DNA from 2 places in the Streptomyces sp. BR1 genome. Region 1 is predicted to be linked to the other one. Evidence: riboswitches for the same ligand, from Rfam matches in the RefSeq annotation. Region 1 holds a riboswitch; the other holds the start of a gene.
What was found. Region 1 has a riboswitch for glycine ahead of gcvT (glycine cleavage system aminomethyltransferase GcvT). Riboswitches for the same ligand answer to the same signal wherever they lie in the genome.
Positions count from the first base shown of each region.

Region 2: another riboswitch for glycine. It lies ahead of gcvP (aminomethyl-transferring glycine dehydrogenase); the one in region 1 lies ahead of gcvT (glycine cleavage system aminomethyltransferase GcvT).

Region 1 is NZ_CM126252.1:2,027,277-2,035,073, reverse strand. Features, by position in the region: gene ACT1U9_RS08450 (L-serine ammonia-lyase) at 1-709, opposite strand, end outside; gene glyA (serine hydroxymethyltransferase) at 860-2,122, opposite strand; gene gcvH (glycine cleavage system protein GcvH) at 2,147-2,521, opposite strand; gene gcvT (glycine cleavage system aminomethyltransferase GcvT) at 2,591-3,706, opposite strand; glycine riboswitch at 3,850-3,948, opposite strand; gene ACT1U9_RS08430 (AAA family ATPase) at 4,076-4,729, shown strand; gene ACT1U9_RS08425 (enhanced serine sensitivity protein SseB) at 4,851-5,612, shown strand; gene ACT1U9_RS08420 (enhanced serine sensitivity protein SseB C-terminal domain-containing protein) at 5,731-6,528, shown strand; gene ACT1U9_RS08415 (ABC transporter permease) at 7,081-7,797, shown strand, end outside.
Region 2 is NZ_CM126252.1:6,194,324-6,202,120, reverse strand. Features, by position in the region: gene ACT1U9_RS27195 (glutamate--cysteine ligase) at 1-734, opposite strand, end outside; gene ACT1U9_RS27190 (hypothetical protein) at 1,220-1,807, shown strand; gene ACT1U9_RS27185 (DUF5999 family protein) at 2,140-2,346, shown strand; gene gcvP (aminomethyl-transferring glycine dehydrogenase) at 2,494-5,379, opposite strand; glycine riboswitch at 5,573-5,670, opposite strand; gene ACT1U9_RS27175 (PRC-barrel domain-containing protein) at 5,784-6,161, shown strand; gene ACT1U9_RS27170 (DNA polymerase IV) at 6,077-7,543, opposite strand; gene ACT1U9_RS27165 (MerR family transcriptional regulator) at 7,612-7,797, opposite strand, start outside.

The sequences.
Region 1 (7,797 bases):
CCGGCAGGATGCCCTCACGGGACATGCCGCGCGAGACGCACGCCTGCATCACACGCCAGATCTCCAGGAGCCCGGCGCGGATCTCGTCCTCGGTGCGCCAGGCCTTCTCGTTCTCCAGCATCATCGCGGAGATCGAGAGGCCGGTCTCCTTGGCGAGGCGCAGCAGCTCGTCACCGGTGCGGAAGGGGTACTTCAGGACGGTGTCGTCGGGCATGATCGGGTTCTCGCCCGCCACCGCGTCCTCGTCCACGACGAAGCCGCCGCCGACCGAGTAGTACGTCTTCTCCAGGACCAGCGCGCCCTCGCTGTCGTACGCGAAGACCGTCATCCCGTTGGCGTGGTACGGCAGCGCCTTGCGGCGGTGCAGGATCAGGTCCTCGTCGAAGTCGAAGGGGATCTCGTGGGCGCCGAGCAGGTTGATCCGTCCGTCGGCCTTGATCCGCTCGACCTGCTCGTCGGCGCTCTCCACGTCGACCGTGCGGGGCGAATTGCCCTCAAGGCCGAGCAGGACCGCCTTGGGGGTGCCGTGGCCGTGGCCGGTGGCGCCGAGCGAGCCGTACAGCTCGGCCCGTATCGAGGCGGTGTGGGCCAGCAGGCCCTCGTTCTTCAGGCGGCGCGCGAACATCCGGGCAGCGCGCATCGGGCCGACCGTGTGGGAGCTGGACGGGCCGATGCCGATCGAGAACAGGTCGAAGACCGAGATGGCCACGGGAGGACTCCTTGATGAGGTAGACGCCGTTGTCTGCCAGGTGGTGCAGAGCGAGCAGGTGTAACGGGCGGTGCAAGGGTTCGGGGCACCGCACTCACTGTCCAGTGTGCGCGGTGCCCCGAAGGTTCGTACGAATAAAAGGGTACGAAACTACTTCAGGCCGGGGTACAGCGGGTGCTTCACGGCCAGGGCGGACACCCGGGCGGCCAGCGCGGCCTTGTCGAAGTCCGGCTTCAGGGTCTCGGCGATGATGTCGGCGACCTCACGGAAGTCGTCCGCGCCGAAACCGCGGGTGGCAAGGGCCGGGGTGCCGATCCGCAGGCCCGAGGTGACCATCGGGGGCCGCGGGTCGTTCGGGACGGCGTTCCGGTTGACCGTGATGCCGACCTCGTGGAGGCGGTCCTCGGCCTGCTGGCCGTCGAGCTCGGAGTTGCGCAGGTCCACCAGGACCAGGTGCACGTCCGTGCCGCCGGACAGGACCGAGACGCCGTGCGCGGTGACGTCGTCCTGTACCAGCCGCTCGGCCAGGATGCGGGCGCCGTCCAGGGTGCGCTGCTGGCGCTCCTTGAACTCCTCCGATGCGGCGACCTTGAAGGACACCGCCTTGGCCGCGATCACGTGCTCCAGCGGGCCGCCCTGGAAGCCCGGGAAGACCGCGGAGTTCAGCTTCTTCGCGAAGTCCTTGTTCCGGGCCAGGATGATGCCGCCGCGCGGGCCGCCGAGCGTCTTGTGCGTGGTGGAGGTGACCACGTCCGCGAACGGCACCGGGTTCGGGTGCAGCCCGGCCGCGACCAGGCCGGCGAAGTGCGCCATGTCGACCCACAGCAGGGCCTCGACCTCGTCCGCGATACGGCGGAACTCCGCGAAGTCCAGCTGGCGCGGGTAGGCGGACCAGCCCGCGATGATGACCTTGGGACGGTGCTCCTTGGCCAGGCGCTCGACCTCGGCCATGTCGACCAGACCGGCGTCGTCGACGTGGTACGGGACCACGTTGAACTGCTTGCCGGAGAAGTTCAGCCGCATGCCGTGGGTGAGGTGGCCGCCGTGCGCCAGGTCCAGGCCGAGGATCGTGTCGCCGGGCTGGGCGATCGCGAACAGGGCGGCCTGGTTGGCGGAGGCGCCGGAGTGCGGCTGGACGTTGGCGTACTCCGCGCCGAACAGGTCCTTGACCCGGTCGATCGCGATCTGCTCGGTCACGTCCACGTGCTCGCAGCCGCCGTAGTAGCGGCGTCCCGGGTAGCCCTCGGCGTACTTGTTGGTGAGGACCGTGCCCTGGGCCTCCATGACCGCGACCGGAGCGAAGTTCTCCGAGGCGATCATTTCGAGGGTGGACTGCTGACGGTGGAGCTCGGCGTCGACGGCGGCGGCGACGTCCGGGTCCAGCTCATGGAGAGGGGTGTTCAGAAGCGACATCAGGAGTTCCCTACGGGTGTCTGGTCAGCTGGCGAAGTCGGTGTACTCGTCGGCGGAGAGCAGGTCGCCCGGCTCCTCGGACGCACGCACCTTGAACAGCCAACCGCCCTCGAACGGGGCCGAGTTGACCAGCGACGGGTCGTCCACGACGTCCTGGTTGGCGGCGACGACCTCGCCCGTCACGGGGGAGTACAGGTCGCTGACCGACTTGGTCGACTCCAGCTCACCGCAGGTCTCGCCCGCGGTCACCGTGGCACCGACCTCCGGGAGCTGTACGTACACCACGTCGCCGAGCGCGTTGGCCGCGTGCTCCGTGATGCCGACCGTCGAGACGCCGTCCTCGGCGCCCGACAGCCACTCGTGCTCCTTGCTGTAGCGCAGCTGCTGGGGGTTGCTCATGACCTGAATTCTCCTGTACGAGGGGGAGTGGTGGTGAACAAGGAAGTCGTGCGGGGCGTGTGCGAGGGGTCACTTCTGGCGCTTGTAGAACGGCAGCGCCACGACCTCGTACGGCTCATGCGTACCGCGAATGTCGACGCCGACGCCGGAGGTGCCCGGTGCGGCGTGCGCGGCGTCCACGTACGCCATGGCGATCGGCTTGCCGAGGGTCGGGGACGGGGCACCCGAGGTGACCTCGCCGATGACCTGGCCGTCGGCCACCACGGAGAAGCCCGCGCGCGGGACGCGGCGGCCCTCGGCGATCAGGCCGACCAGCTTGCGCGGGGCCTGGGCGGCGGCGCGCTCGGCGGCGGCCTGAAGGGCGGCGCGCCCCACGAAGTCGCCCTCCTTCTCGAACTTCACGACCCGGCCGAGCCCCGCGTCGAACGGGGTCAGCGAGGTGGTCAGCTCGTGCCCGTACAGCGGCATGCCCGCCTCAAGGCGCAGCGTGTCGCGGCAGGACAGGCCGCACGGCACCAGGCCCGCGTCCTTGCCCGCCTCGGTCAGCGCCTGCCACAGCTTCTCGGCGTCGGCCGGGGCCACGAAGAGCTCGAAGCCGTCCTCACCGGTGTACCCCGTACGGGCGATCAGCGCCGGGACGCCGGCCACGGTGCCGGGCAGGCCCGCGTAGTACTTCAGGCCGTCGAGGTCGGCGTCGGTGACGGACTTCAGGATGCCGGGGGACTCGGGGCCCTGCACGGCGATCAGCGCGTAGTTGTCGCGGTCGTCGCGGACCTCGGCGTCGAAGCCGGCCGCGCGCTCGGTGACCGCGTCCAGGACGACCTGGGCGTTGCCCGCGTTGGCGACGACCATGTACTCGTCCTCGCCGAGGCGGTAGACGATCAGGTCGTCGACGATGCCGCCGTCCTCCTGGCAGATCATCGTGTAGCGGGCGCGGCCGACGCCGATGGTGGCCATGTTGCCGACCAGCGCGTAGTCCAGGGCCTTGACGGCCTCCGGGCCGGTGACGGTGATCTCGCCCATGTGGGAGAGGTCGAAGAGACCGGCCTTGGTGCGTACGGCGGTGTGCTCGTCGCGCTCGCTGGCGTACCGCAGGGGCATGTCCCAGCCCGCGAAGTCGGTCATGGTCGCGCCCAGCGAACGGTGCAGCGCGTCAAGGGCGGTGAGACGGGGGGCGTTGCTCATAAGGGTGTGGCTCCCAGGGCATGACGGCGAGGACGATCCTCCCCATCTGTCATCGGAACCTGAGAGGTTCGCCGGACGCCCGTCGGGGTCACGGCTTGCACCTTGGGTGGAGCCACACGCGTGGGCTCGCTTTTCAGATCTGCCTCATCCACGCGGTACGGGGCCTGAGAGATTCAAGGGAGGGACTTGCTCCTTCGGCGCCCCAGCGCAACACGTACTGGGGACTCTCCCGCGCGGATTCAAGCGGCCGGTATGCAGTTGGCGCGCACATCATTGCACGCATCCCCGGGGCGGCAAACGCCTGAGTCGTATTACCGGTTCTTTACACTGCCTGGGCAGGGTCCGTACGACCCGGCAGGGGGAGGGCCGATGAAGGGTCACAGGCAGGCTGCGGCGCAGGGGTACGCGGCACAGTGCCCGGCCATACCCGCGCGTACTCCGGTCGTCTCGGATCTGCGCGGCCGCGCCGGGCGCACCCCGCACACGCTGTCGTTCGCCGAGGGCGACGTGGTGGTGGTCTCCGGGCTGCCGGGCAGCGGCAAGACGACACTGCTGCGCCGGGCCGCCGCGGGCCTCGGCATCGACTCCCAGGACACCCGCCGCGCCTGGGAGGCCCGGATGGGGCCTGTTCCCTACGTGCTGTACCGACCGGTAGTACGAGTCGCCCACTTCCTGCGGACGCACTGGCGGCTGCGGTCGGGCGCGAGCCTGGTCGTCCACGACTGCGGCACCCACGCGTGGGTCCGCTGGTCGCTGGCCCGGGGCGCGTCCCGCGACGGCCGCGCGCTCCATCTGGTGCTGCTCGACGTCCCCCCGGAGCTCGCCCTGGAGGGCCAGCGCTCCCGGGGCCGCAAGGTCTCCGCGTACGCCTTCGCCCGCCACCGCAGGGCGGTCCCGCGCCTGATAGCCGAGGTGGCCGAGGGCCGCCTGCCACGAGGGGTGGCGTCGGCGGTGCTGCTCGACCGGGAGGCGGCGGAGGCGGTGGGGCGGATCGCTTTCGAGGGAAGCCCGGCCCGACGCTAGAGTTTCGGTGCAGGGGGACCCGTACCCCCTTGGCTTTCAAGGGGCGCGGGCTGTGACATTTGCGGCTCCGCCGCGTGGGCGCGACCAGCCCAGGACGGCCAGCGGACAAAGGACAAGGCGCATGGATTTCCCGCATCCACACGGCGGCGGTGGCTGGCCGGGCAACGAGTTGGAAGAGGCACTCGCGGCGGCCCTGGGCAGCCCCACGGCGGGGCCGAGGCTGATAGAGGTCCTGGGACGCAACGCGGTATGGGTCCCGCTACCGAACGGCGGCGCCCAGGACAGCCGCGACCTCGACCTCCCCACGATGGAGATCGACGGCGCCCCCTACGTCCCGGTCTACAGCTCGGAGCAGCAGTTCCTCCAATGCGTGGGCCCCCATATGTCGTTCGCGATCGCCCCCGCCGTGGAGTTCGCCCGGGGCCTGCCCCCGCAACTGGGCATCGCGGTGAACCCGGAGGGCGCGGTCGGTGTGCCCCTGCCGCCGCCCGCCGTCGCCGAGTTGTGCCGTACGGGACGCACCGCGCTCGACGGCCCCGCCACCGGCGGCCGCGTACGCCTCTTCGAGCCGGACTGGCAGGAGGACCCGGTCGACTTCCTGGCCGCCGCCGCCGCCGAGTTCGAGGCGACCGGAGTGGTGCGCACCGCCCGCCGCGCGCTCGCCTCCATCGAGGGCAACGAGCCGACCCTGTTCATCGGCGTCGAGTTCTCCACCTGGGACGGGGCGGGCCGCAACGCCCCCATGGAGGCGCTCGGCCGGGCGCTTGGCCGCGTCCCGGTGGGCTGGCCGGTGAACCTGGTCCTGCTCGACGTGGCCCAGGACCCGGTGGTCACCTGGATGCGCGAGCGCGTACGCCCCTTCTACACACGAGCCACCCCATAGGGCCTGCACCGGACAGGTCCTGGTAGTCCCGCATAAGCTGGTTTCATAATCCGTAGACCCCCACGGCGGCACGCCTGTGTACCGGCGGCGCGGGGACCGAAGAGGGGCGGGACCCAGGGTGAGTGCGTCAGGCACCGCGGCGGCCGGGCAGGTCGAGCACATGCTGCGCCAGGTGGCCCCCGGACGCTACGACGCGTACGAGGCGCTCCTCCACGCCCTCGCCGACCCCTCCGCCGGCCGGCTCTGGATGCTCCTGTGGCACGGCCGGGCCGGTGCCCCCGACGCCCAGTACGGGAACATGGAGGTCGACGGCATCGCGTACGCGCCCTGTGTCACCTCCACCCAGGAGCTCGCCGCCAGCGGCTGGAACCGCGAGCACGAGGTGGTCACCGGCCGCGACATCGCGCGCGCCCTCTACCCCGACCGGTACGGGATCTGGCTGAATCCGCACGCCCCCGGCGGCGGCGTCGGCATCCCCTGGCCGGACCTGCGCCGGATCGCGACCGGGCTCGACCGGATGCCCGCCGGGCCCCTGCGGCTTTCCGAACCGGCCGTGGAGATCCCGCAGTTCTACGCCCTGCTCGCGCAGCACGCGCACCGCACCCCGGCCGTCCGCTCGCTGCGGCGCGCCTGGGTGCAGCCCGCGATCGGCGCGCCCTATCTGGCCATCGGCCTCGATCTCTACGACACCGGCCGCCAGTCCGTGGACGCGGTGCGGGCCATGATGCAGCAGTCCGTGGCCGCCGTGCCGGACGGGCTGCCGGTCTCCACGGTCGCGATGTCGGACGAGTACGACCCGGTCGGGATGTGGCTGCGCGCCCACTCGCGCCCGTTCTACGACCGCGAGGCGCACGCCGCCCCGGCGGCCCCCGCCGGCGGATACGGCTACCCGCCGGCCGCCCCGCGCGCGTACTGACCAGCCGCTCCGGCCGCCCCGCGCGCGTACTGACCAGCCGCTCCGGTCGTCCCCGCGCGCGTACTGACCAGCCGCCCCGGCCGTCCCCGCGCGCCTACTGCCCGTAGCCACCGTGCGCGTCCACTGACACCACTCCCTTTTCTCCCGCACCACCTCTCTGTATTTCTCCCGCGCCCTCGCTCCCTTCAAATGCGACGGACAATTCCCCCACCCGCCTTTCTATCCGAGGCGGCGATCCCCCTTGCTCCGGCATTGCGCTCAAATACGCTCCTCTTCAAGGGAGTTGGGTGACATGACCGTTCTGGTCGCTTAGTGCCCGACTGGTCCGCTCAGACGATCACGGCGTCCGGATAACGGAAGCCGTCTGACCGCATCACGTTTAGGCAACCATTCCCCGCCAGGTCTGGCGGGTGATCGCAAACGCGTTGAAGACTCCCGGCTAACAGAGGGCCGGTTGGCCCGTCGCAGCATCACCGCACCACCTGATGGAACAAGCCGCCACAGCGGCTGGTACGGGCCGGCCACCGCCGGCCGGGAGGGGTCAGAGGCACTGTGACCGCACCGCTGGAGACCACCGGATCGGCTGCCGAGGTGCCGCCGGAGGCAGTACTCACGGGGGCCAAGCAGAGCCAGATCGAAGGCCGTTCACTCGGACAGATCGCCTGGACGCGCTTCAAGCGCGACAAGCTTGCCGTCGCGGGTGGAGTGGTCGTCGTCCTGCTCATCCTGCTGGCCGTTCTCTCCAAGCCCATCCAATGGGCGTTCGGGCTCGACCCGAACGAGTTCCACCAGGAACTGATCGACCCTGCCCTCCTGGCACCCAAGGGCGCCTGGGGCGGCATGAGTTGGGAGCACCCGCTGGGTGTCGACCCGCAGTACGGACGCGACATCCTCTCCCGGATCATCGAGGGCTCCTGGGTGTCGCTGCTGGTCGCGGGCGGCGCCACGCTGCTCTCCGTCGTCATCGGCGTGATCATGGGCGTCACGGCAGGTTTCTACGGCGGTTGGGCGGACAGCCTGATCAGCCGTGCGATGGACGTCTTCCTGGCGTTCCCGCTCCTGCTGTTCGCCATCTCCATCTCCGCGTCCCTGCAGGACGGAGCGTTCGGCATGTCGGGGCTGCCACTGAGGATCAGCGTGCTGATCTTCGTGATCGGCTTCTTCAGCTGGCCGTACATGGGCCGTATCGTCCGGGCCCAGACGCTCAGCCTGCGGGAACGCGAGTTCGTCGAGGCCGCCAAGAGCCTCGGCGCCCGCGGTCCGTTCATT
Region 2 (7,797 bases), 4.2 Mb from region 1:
GTGTCGGTGGCCTGCTCGAACAGCGGTGGCCGCGACTCGCGCCACAGCTCGCGGCCGAACAGGAAGGGCGCGTTGGCGCCCACCGCGATCTGCACGGCGGCGACGGCCTGCGCCGCGTTCCACACGGCCGCGAACCGGGCCGGGGTGACCTGGAGGTGCAGTTGCACAGAGGTGCAGGCGGCCTCCGGAGTGATCGAGGTGGAGGTGCAGACGAGGCGTTCGACGCCCTCGATGTCGAGGGTGAAATCCTCGCCGCGGGCCGCCACTATCTGATCGTTGAGCAGCACATAGCGGTCCACGTTGGAAAGGTTGGCGGAGACCAGGTCCCGCTGCGTGATCGTCGGGAGAATTCCGATCATCACGATCCCGGCGCCGACCTCGCCTGCTTTGCGCTCGGCGTACCCGAGGCCGGTGCGCAGCTCCTCGGAGAGCTGATCGAAAACCCGGCCGCCGAGCCGGTGCGGAGCGATATTGACTTCAAGATTGAACATGCCGAGTTCGGTCTGGAAATCCTTGCTGGCTATCCGTTCGAGAACTTCGGCGTTCATCATCCGGGGCATGCCGTCCGGGCCCGCGAGATTCAGTTCGATCTCCAGGCCCATCAGATTCCTCGGACGGTCGAACCTCCGTTCCGCCAGGAGCCGCCCCAGCCCCTCCAGGCACTGCTGGAGCTTCTGCCGGTACGCGTGCCGATCGGACAGGTCGAACTCGCCCGCCACGACCTTCTCACCCATCGAAGCGTCCCTCCTCGAATGGGCAGCCGGCACGGCCGGCCGCGTGCGTCACGGTCGATAATGCCCAGGCTGGCTGATCCATAACGCCCCATGACAGGGGGCCGGTTGGTAAGCTGGTACGAACCGGCCTCGGGCACATGCATTCGGCATACAGCAACGTGCTATTGCCACGGATTCGGCAATGGTGAAAAACACCGACGGGTTTCGGCCGACCGCCGCAGTTGCACCTTTCCAGGCCAGCGGCGTATCCCGTTCTGAAATCGGGAGATAAGCCGCATCAGCGGGTCCGGATACCGACTTGCCGGTAATGCTGACGACCGCTAGCCGAAACACGCCCTGAACACGTGTCGTATAAACTCCGCAAACGAGGCAGAGAGTTGGCGCCCCGGCCACTGTCCCCCGGCCCCCCTCTGACCCCGCACGCAGACAGCGCCGTCCGCACTGCCCACGCTCCACCGTGTCTCCGAAGTGAGAGGCGACCCACCATGCCGCTGCATGTCCCCCCGGCTCCCGCGCCCGCCCTGCGCAGCGTCCTCGCGGCACTCGGTTCCCCCACCGCCGTCCGCGCGGCCCGCACCCCGGCCCTGCGCTCGGCGCAGGGACCGCTCACCCCCGAACTCCCGCTCCCCGTCCACGTCCTGGACCGCATCACCCCGAGCGCCCGCGCCCCGCGCAGCCGCCTGGCCGGCTGGCGCTTCCTCATCAGCGACGCGGACCGCGCGGTCGCCGCGGCGGACACCATGCTCACCCCGGACGGCTGGGCCTTCTCGCACTTCTTCGAAGGCCCCTACATCGCTTCCACCCAGCACGCGCTGCGTCAGGCCGAGGCCCTGCCACGGGACTTCGAGCCCCGGCTGCTCTCCGTGCCGGAGCTGTACATGCTCACCCTGTGGCTGCGCCGCGACATCGGCTCCGACCCCGCCGACGGCGCCCCCGACCCGGCCGATCTGCTGGTGCCGCTCGCACCCGCGCCGCCCGGCATCTGCGCCCACCGGCCGCGCCGGGTCTCCGAGCTGCTGCCGGTCATGACCCTGCGCCTCACACCCGCGCCCCTGCTGAGCCAGCCGGTCTGACCTGCCTCGGTCGTCACACCCGAAACCCGCAGCGCCCCGGATCCCGCCACGCGGCCCGGGGCGCTGTATTGTGCGCCCGGCGCGTCCTCCGTACGGGCTAGCCCGTCCCGGCCACGCCGAACCACCCGAAGGGACAGGGCAGTTGAGTTGAACCGGCCGCACGAGTGATGCGTCAATATGCAGTAGGAAGTGGTGCCGCGAAATCCCTGCGGATTGACGCCCGTGGGGCAACACTGGGAGCGGACCGACCGACTTACCAACGGGGGGCGGCCATGAACACCGCATCGAGCCGCAGGACACTCAACTCTACGACGCAGCGAAAGAACCCATCCATGTGCCAGCACCAGCCAGCCTGCCCGACAGCCGACTCCGCCGACCGGGAGGCCGCGCAGCTCGTGGCGCACCACCCGGAACAGGGCTGGAGCCTGCTGTGCAACGGCGTCCTGATCTTCGAGGACACCGGTGAGCTGCTGCCGGACGGGCGGATCATCGCCCCGCACCGGGCACTGACCGCCGGGCAGGTGGCGAAGGCCGCATAGCGCGGCAGCGCGGGCGCGGGCTCGTGGTGCGCACCGGCGAACGGCACGGCACGGGGAAACACCTGCACAGCACGACAAAAAAGGGGCCGGCCCGGGGAATCACCCCCGAACCGGCCCCGACGTATGTCAGCCGTGGACGGCCCTACGTCAGTTGTCGTACTCGTCCAGCGGCGGGCAGGAGCAGACCAGGTTGCGGTCGCCGAAGGCGCCGTCGATCCGGCGCACCGGCGGCCAGTACTTGTCGGCGGCCGAGACACCGGCCGGGAAGACGGCCTCGTCGCGGCTGTACGCGTGGTTCCACTCGCCACCGAGGGCCGCCGCCGTGTGCGGGGCGTTGGCCAGCGGGTTGTCGTCGGCCGGCCACTCGCCGGAGGCGACCTTCTCGATCTCGGCACGGATCGCGATCATCGTCTCGCAGAACCGGTCGAGTTCGATCAGGTCCTCGGACTCGGTCGGCTCGATCATCAGCGTGCCGGCCACCGGGAACGACATCGTCGGCGCGTGGAAGCCGTAGTCGATCAGACGCTTGGCGATGTCGTCGACGCTGACACCGGTCGCCTTCGACAGCGGCCGCAGGTCCACGATGCACTCGTGCGCCACCAGGCCGTTGGGGCCGGTGTAGAGCACCGGGTAGTGCGGCTCCAGGCGCTTGGCGATGTAGTTGGCCGCGAGCACCGCGACCTGCGTCGCGCGCTTGAGGCCCTCGCCACCCATCAGACGCACGTACGCCCAGGAGATCGGCAGGATGCCGGCCGAGCCCCACGGGGCGGCCGAGATCGGGCCGACACCCGTCTCCGGACCGGCGGTCGGCTGGAGCGGGTGGTTGGGCAGATACGGCGCGAGGTGCGCGCGCACACCGACCGGGCCGACGCCCGGGCCGCCGCCGCCGTGCGGGATGCAGAACGTCTTGTGCAGGTTGAGGTGCGAGACGTCGCCGCCGAACTTGCCCGGCTTGGCGAGGCCCACCAGCGCGTTGAGGTTGGCGCCGTCGACGTAGACCTGGCCGCCCGCGTCGTGCACCTCGCCGCAGATGTCCGCGACGTGCTCCTCGAACACACCGTGCGTGGACGGGTAGGTGATCATCAGCACCGAGAGCTCGTCGCGGTACTGCTCGATCTTGGCGCGCAGGTCGGCGATGTCGACCTCGCCGTCGTCGGCGGTCTTCACCACGACGACCTTCATACCGGCCATCACGGCGCTGGCGGCGTTGGTGCCGTGCGCGGAGGACGGGATGAGGCAGACCGTGCGCTGCTCGTCGCCGTTGGCACGGTGGTAGGCGCGGACCGCGAGCAGACCCGCGAGCTCGCCCTGCGAACCGGCGTTGGGCTGGATGGACACCGCGTCGTACCCGGTGACCTCGGCCAGGCGCTCCTCCAGCTCGTGGATGAGCGTGAGGTAGCCACCGGCCTGCTCGATGGGCGCGAAGGGGTGGATCTGCCCGAACTCGGGCCAGGTCACCGGCTCCATCTCGGTGGTCGCGTTCAGCTTCATGGTGCAGGAGCCGAGCGGGATCATGCCGCGGTCCAGCGCGTAGTCGCGGTCGGCGAGCTTGCGCAGGTAGCGCAGCATCGCGGTCTCGGAACGGTGCTGGTGGAAGACCGGGTGGGTGAGGAACTCGTCGGTGCGCAGCAGCGCGGCCGGCAGCGTGTCGGCGGCCGCGGCGTCCAGCGCCTCGATGTCGCCCTCGGCGCCGAACGCGGCCCAGACGGCGGCGACGCGGTCGCGGTCGGTGGTCTCGTCGCAGGCGATCGAGACGGTGTCGGCGTCGACCAGGTGCAGGTTGACCCCGCCCTCACGGGCGGCGGCGACGGCCTCGGCGGCCTTGCCGGGCACGCGGACGGTCAGCGTGTCGAAGTACGAGCCGTGCACGACCTCGACACCGGCGGCACGCAGCCCCTCGGCGAGGATCACCGCGTAGCGGTGGGTGCGCCGGGCGATCTGCCGCAGGCCGTCGGGGCCGTGGTAGACCGCGTACATCCCGGCCATGACGGCGAGCAGGACCTGCGCGGTGCAGATGTTGCTGGTGGCCTTCTCGCGGCGGATGTGCTGCTCGCGGGTCTGCAGGGCCAGGCGGTACGCCTTGTTGCCGTCCGCGTCGACGGAGACACCGACCAGGCGGCCGGGCAGGCTGCGGGCGAACTTCTCCTGGACCGCCATGTAACCGGCGTGCGGGCCGCCGAAGCCCATCGGGACGCCGAAGCGCTGGGTGGTGCCCACCGCGATGTCCGCGCCGAGCTCGCCGGGCGAGGTCAGCAGGGTCAGGGCGAGCAGGTCGGCGGCGACGGTGACGATCGCGCCCAGCTCGTGGGCCGCGTCGATGACGGGCTTGAGGTCGCGGACCTCGCCGGAGGCGCCCGGGTACTGGAGCAGCACGCCGAAGACACCGCGCTCGGCGATCTCGGCCGGGATGCCGTCGCTCAGGTCGGCGACGACGACCTCGACACCGGTCGGCTCGGCGCGCGTCTGTATGACGGCGACGGTCTGCGGCAGCGTGTCCGCGTCGACCAGGTAGACGCCGCCCTTGACCTTGCCGACCCGGCGGGACAGCGCCAGCGCCTCGGCGGCGGCGGTGCCCTCGTCCAGCAGCGAGGCGCCGGAGGTCGGCAGCCCGGTGAGGTCGGCGACGACGGTCTGGAAGTTGAGGAGCGCCTCCAGACGGCCCTGCGAGATCTCCGGCTGGTACGGCGTGTACGCGGTGTACCAGGCCGGGTTCTCCATGACGTTGCGGAGGATCACCGGCGGCGTGAAGGTGCCGTAGTAGCCCAGGCCGATCATCGGGGCCAGGACCTGGTTGCGGTCGGCCAGCGTGCGCAGCTCGGCCAGGACCTCGGCCTCGGTGCGGGCGCCGGGCAGGCCCAGCGCCTCGGCGCTCTTGATCACGTCCGGCACCGCGGCGGCGGTCAGCTCGTCGAGCGAGCCGTAGCCGACCTGCGCGAGCATCTTCGCCTGGGCCTCTGCGTCGGGCCCGATGTGACGCTGCTCGAAGGGGATGCCACGCTCGAGCTCGGTGAGCGGCATGCGGTTGGCGGTCATTACGGAGGCCTCCTGGTCAGCACGACCTGCGAGGGGCACCACGGCGCGGGTGCCCGGACGGCCTCCCCCTCTGTCATCTCAACCTGAGAGCTTCACCGGGGCGCGTGGGGGCGACCCGGCTTTCACCGTCGGTGAGGGTGAGGTGCGCGCGGGCCTGTGCCCGTACGTCCCCCGCCCTGCTTTCCAGAGTGACCTCGTCCGCGCGGTACGTGTGCCTGAGAGATTCCGGGGAGGATTTGCTCCTTCGGCGCCTTCGGAGATCGTTCCGAAGGACTCTCCCGCACGGGGTCAGCAGCCATCGCCAGCGTACCAGCGAGTCCCGGCCCTGATCCTTCGAGTGGCCGACGCCCGCGATGTGCACTTTCGTAGTGGTTAACGAGCAGTTGCGACCAGTTGGAGGGACCGTGCAGACCGATATCGATCCCCGCAGCCTGATCGGCCGCAAGGCGTTCGACCGCAATGGCACCAAGATCGGCACCGTGGACGAGGTCTACCTCGACGACGCCACCGGGGTGCCCGAGTGGGCAGCCGTGCGCACCGGCCTCTTCAGCCGGGACGCGTTCGTCCCGCTGGAGCCCAGCAGCCTCGTCGACGAGGCCCTCCACATCCCCTACGACCGCGCGCTGATCAAGGAGGCCCCCGACTTCGGCGTCGGCCGCCATCTCTCGCCCGAACAGGAGCTGCAGCTCTACCACCACTACGGTCTGGACATCGCCGCCCCCGATCCGCCCGCGGGTCCCGACCGCGACTTCGGGAGGCTCGCCGGCGACGACGACGCCTGATCCACCCCGTCCTCCCCCTCCGGCCCCTCCGGCGCCGCCACCAGCGGCAGCGGCTCGGAGGGCGCAAGGGCGGGGTCGTCCACCATGAACGTCCGTACGCGCCCGGGCGCCGTCGAGGCGGGTGTCTCGAACCGGACGGTCACCCGCCCCACCCCGCTGCCCTGCACCCACCCGGGCCCGAACTCGGCGTGCCGCACATCGTGCCCGGCGACCCAGCGGCGCTCGGCCGGGTCCTCGGGCTCGGCCTGCTCGGCGACGGCCGTATCCGCCTCGTCCGCCACCGCGGGCTCCTCCTGCCCCGCCTGCTCACCGGCGGCCTGCGCGAACAGGTCCTCCTGCGTGAAGTCCGCGAGGCCGCTCACACCCACCCCCAGAAGCCGCACACCGCCCGTGGTGTCCACGGAATCGAGCAGGCGGCCCGCCGCCTCACGGACCACCGCCGGGTCGTCCGTGGGGCCTCTGAGCGTCTCGGAGCGGGTCAGGGTCGAGAAGTCGTACCGCCTGACCTTGAGCACGATCGTGCGGCCCGAGTGCCCGGACGCCCGCAGGCGCTGCACACACCGGTCGGCGAGGCGGCCCACTTCGTTCATCACCCGCACCCGGTCGTGCAGATCCACGTCGAAGGTGTCCTCGACCGAAACCGATTTGGTGTCCCGCTCGGCCACCACCGGCCGGTCGTCGAGGCCCAGCGCCATGCGGTGCAGCGACGCCCCGTGCGCCTTCCCCAGGAGCCGTACGAGCTCGTCCTCGCCCGCCTCGGCCAGATCCGCGACCGTGGTCATCCCGGCCCGCCGCAGATGCTCGCCAGTGGCGGGCCCGACGCCCGGCAGGGTCCTGACCGGCATCGGCGCCAGGAGCTCGCGCTCGGTGCCCGGTTCTATGAGCACCAGGCCGTCCGGCTTCGCCTCCTCCGAGGCGATCTTCGCCAGCATCTTGGACCCGGCGAGCCCCACCGATCCCGTAAGGCCCGTCACCGCCCTGATGTCCGCGCGCAGCCGCTCACCGGCCTCCCGCGCCGATGCGGCGTCCCACGCGACTCCCCCGGCCTCCAGGTCCACGAAGGCCTCGTCCAGGCTCAGCGGCTCGACCAACGGCGACAGACGGCCCAGAAGCTCCATCACCTGCTCGCTGATCGAGCGGTAGAAGTTGAAGCGCGGCACCAGATAGGCACCGTTCGGACACAGCCGTCGGGCCTGGGCCATCGGCATCGCCGACCGCGCCCCGAACCGCCGCGCCTCGTACGACGCGGTGGCCACCACACCGCGCGGGCCGAGGCCGCCGACGATCACCGGTTTTCCGCGCAGGCTGGGCTTCGACGCCTGCTCTGCGGCGGCGTAGAAGGCATCCATGTCCAGATGCAGAATGGTCGGCGCGGCTCTCACATCACCGATGCTGCCTCACGCCACTGACAATCGGCCCCCGACGGCCCCGCGCCCGGTCCCGTGCCTGCTCAGACCGCCCGGTTACGGCGCCGGGCCAGCTCGTCGGCGGGGTTGTGCCCGACCAGGGTCTCGCCGGTGTCGACGCGCTCGCCGTGCAACTGCGACAGGGCCGCCTCGACGTCCCGCCACACCACACCGACCGCGATGCCGAAGACGCCCTGGCCGCCCTGGAGCAGATCCACGACTTCGTCGGG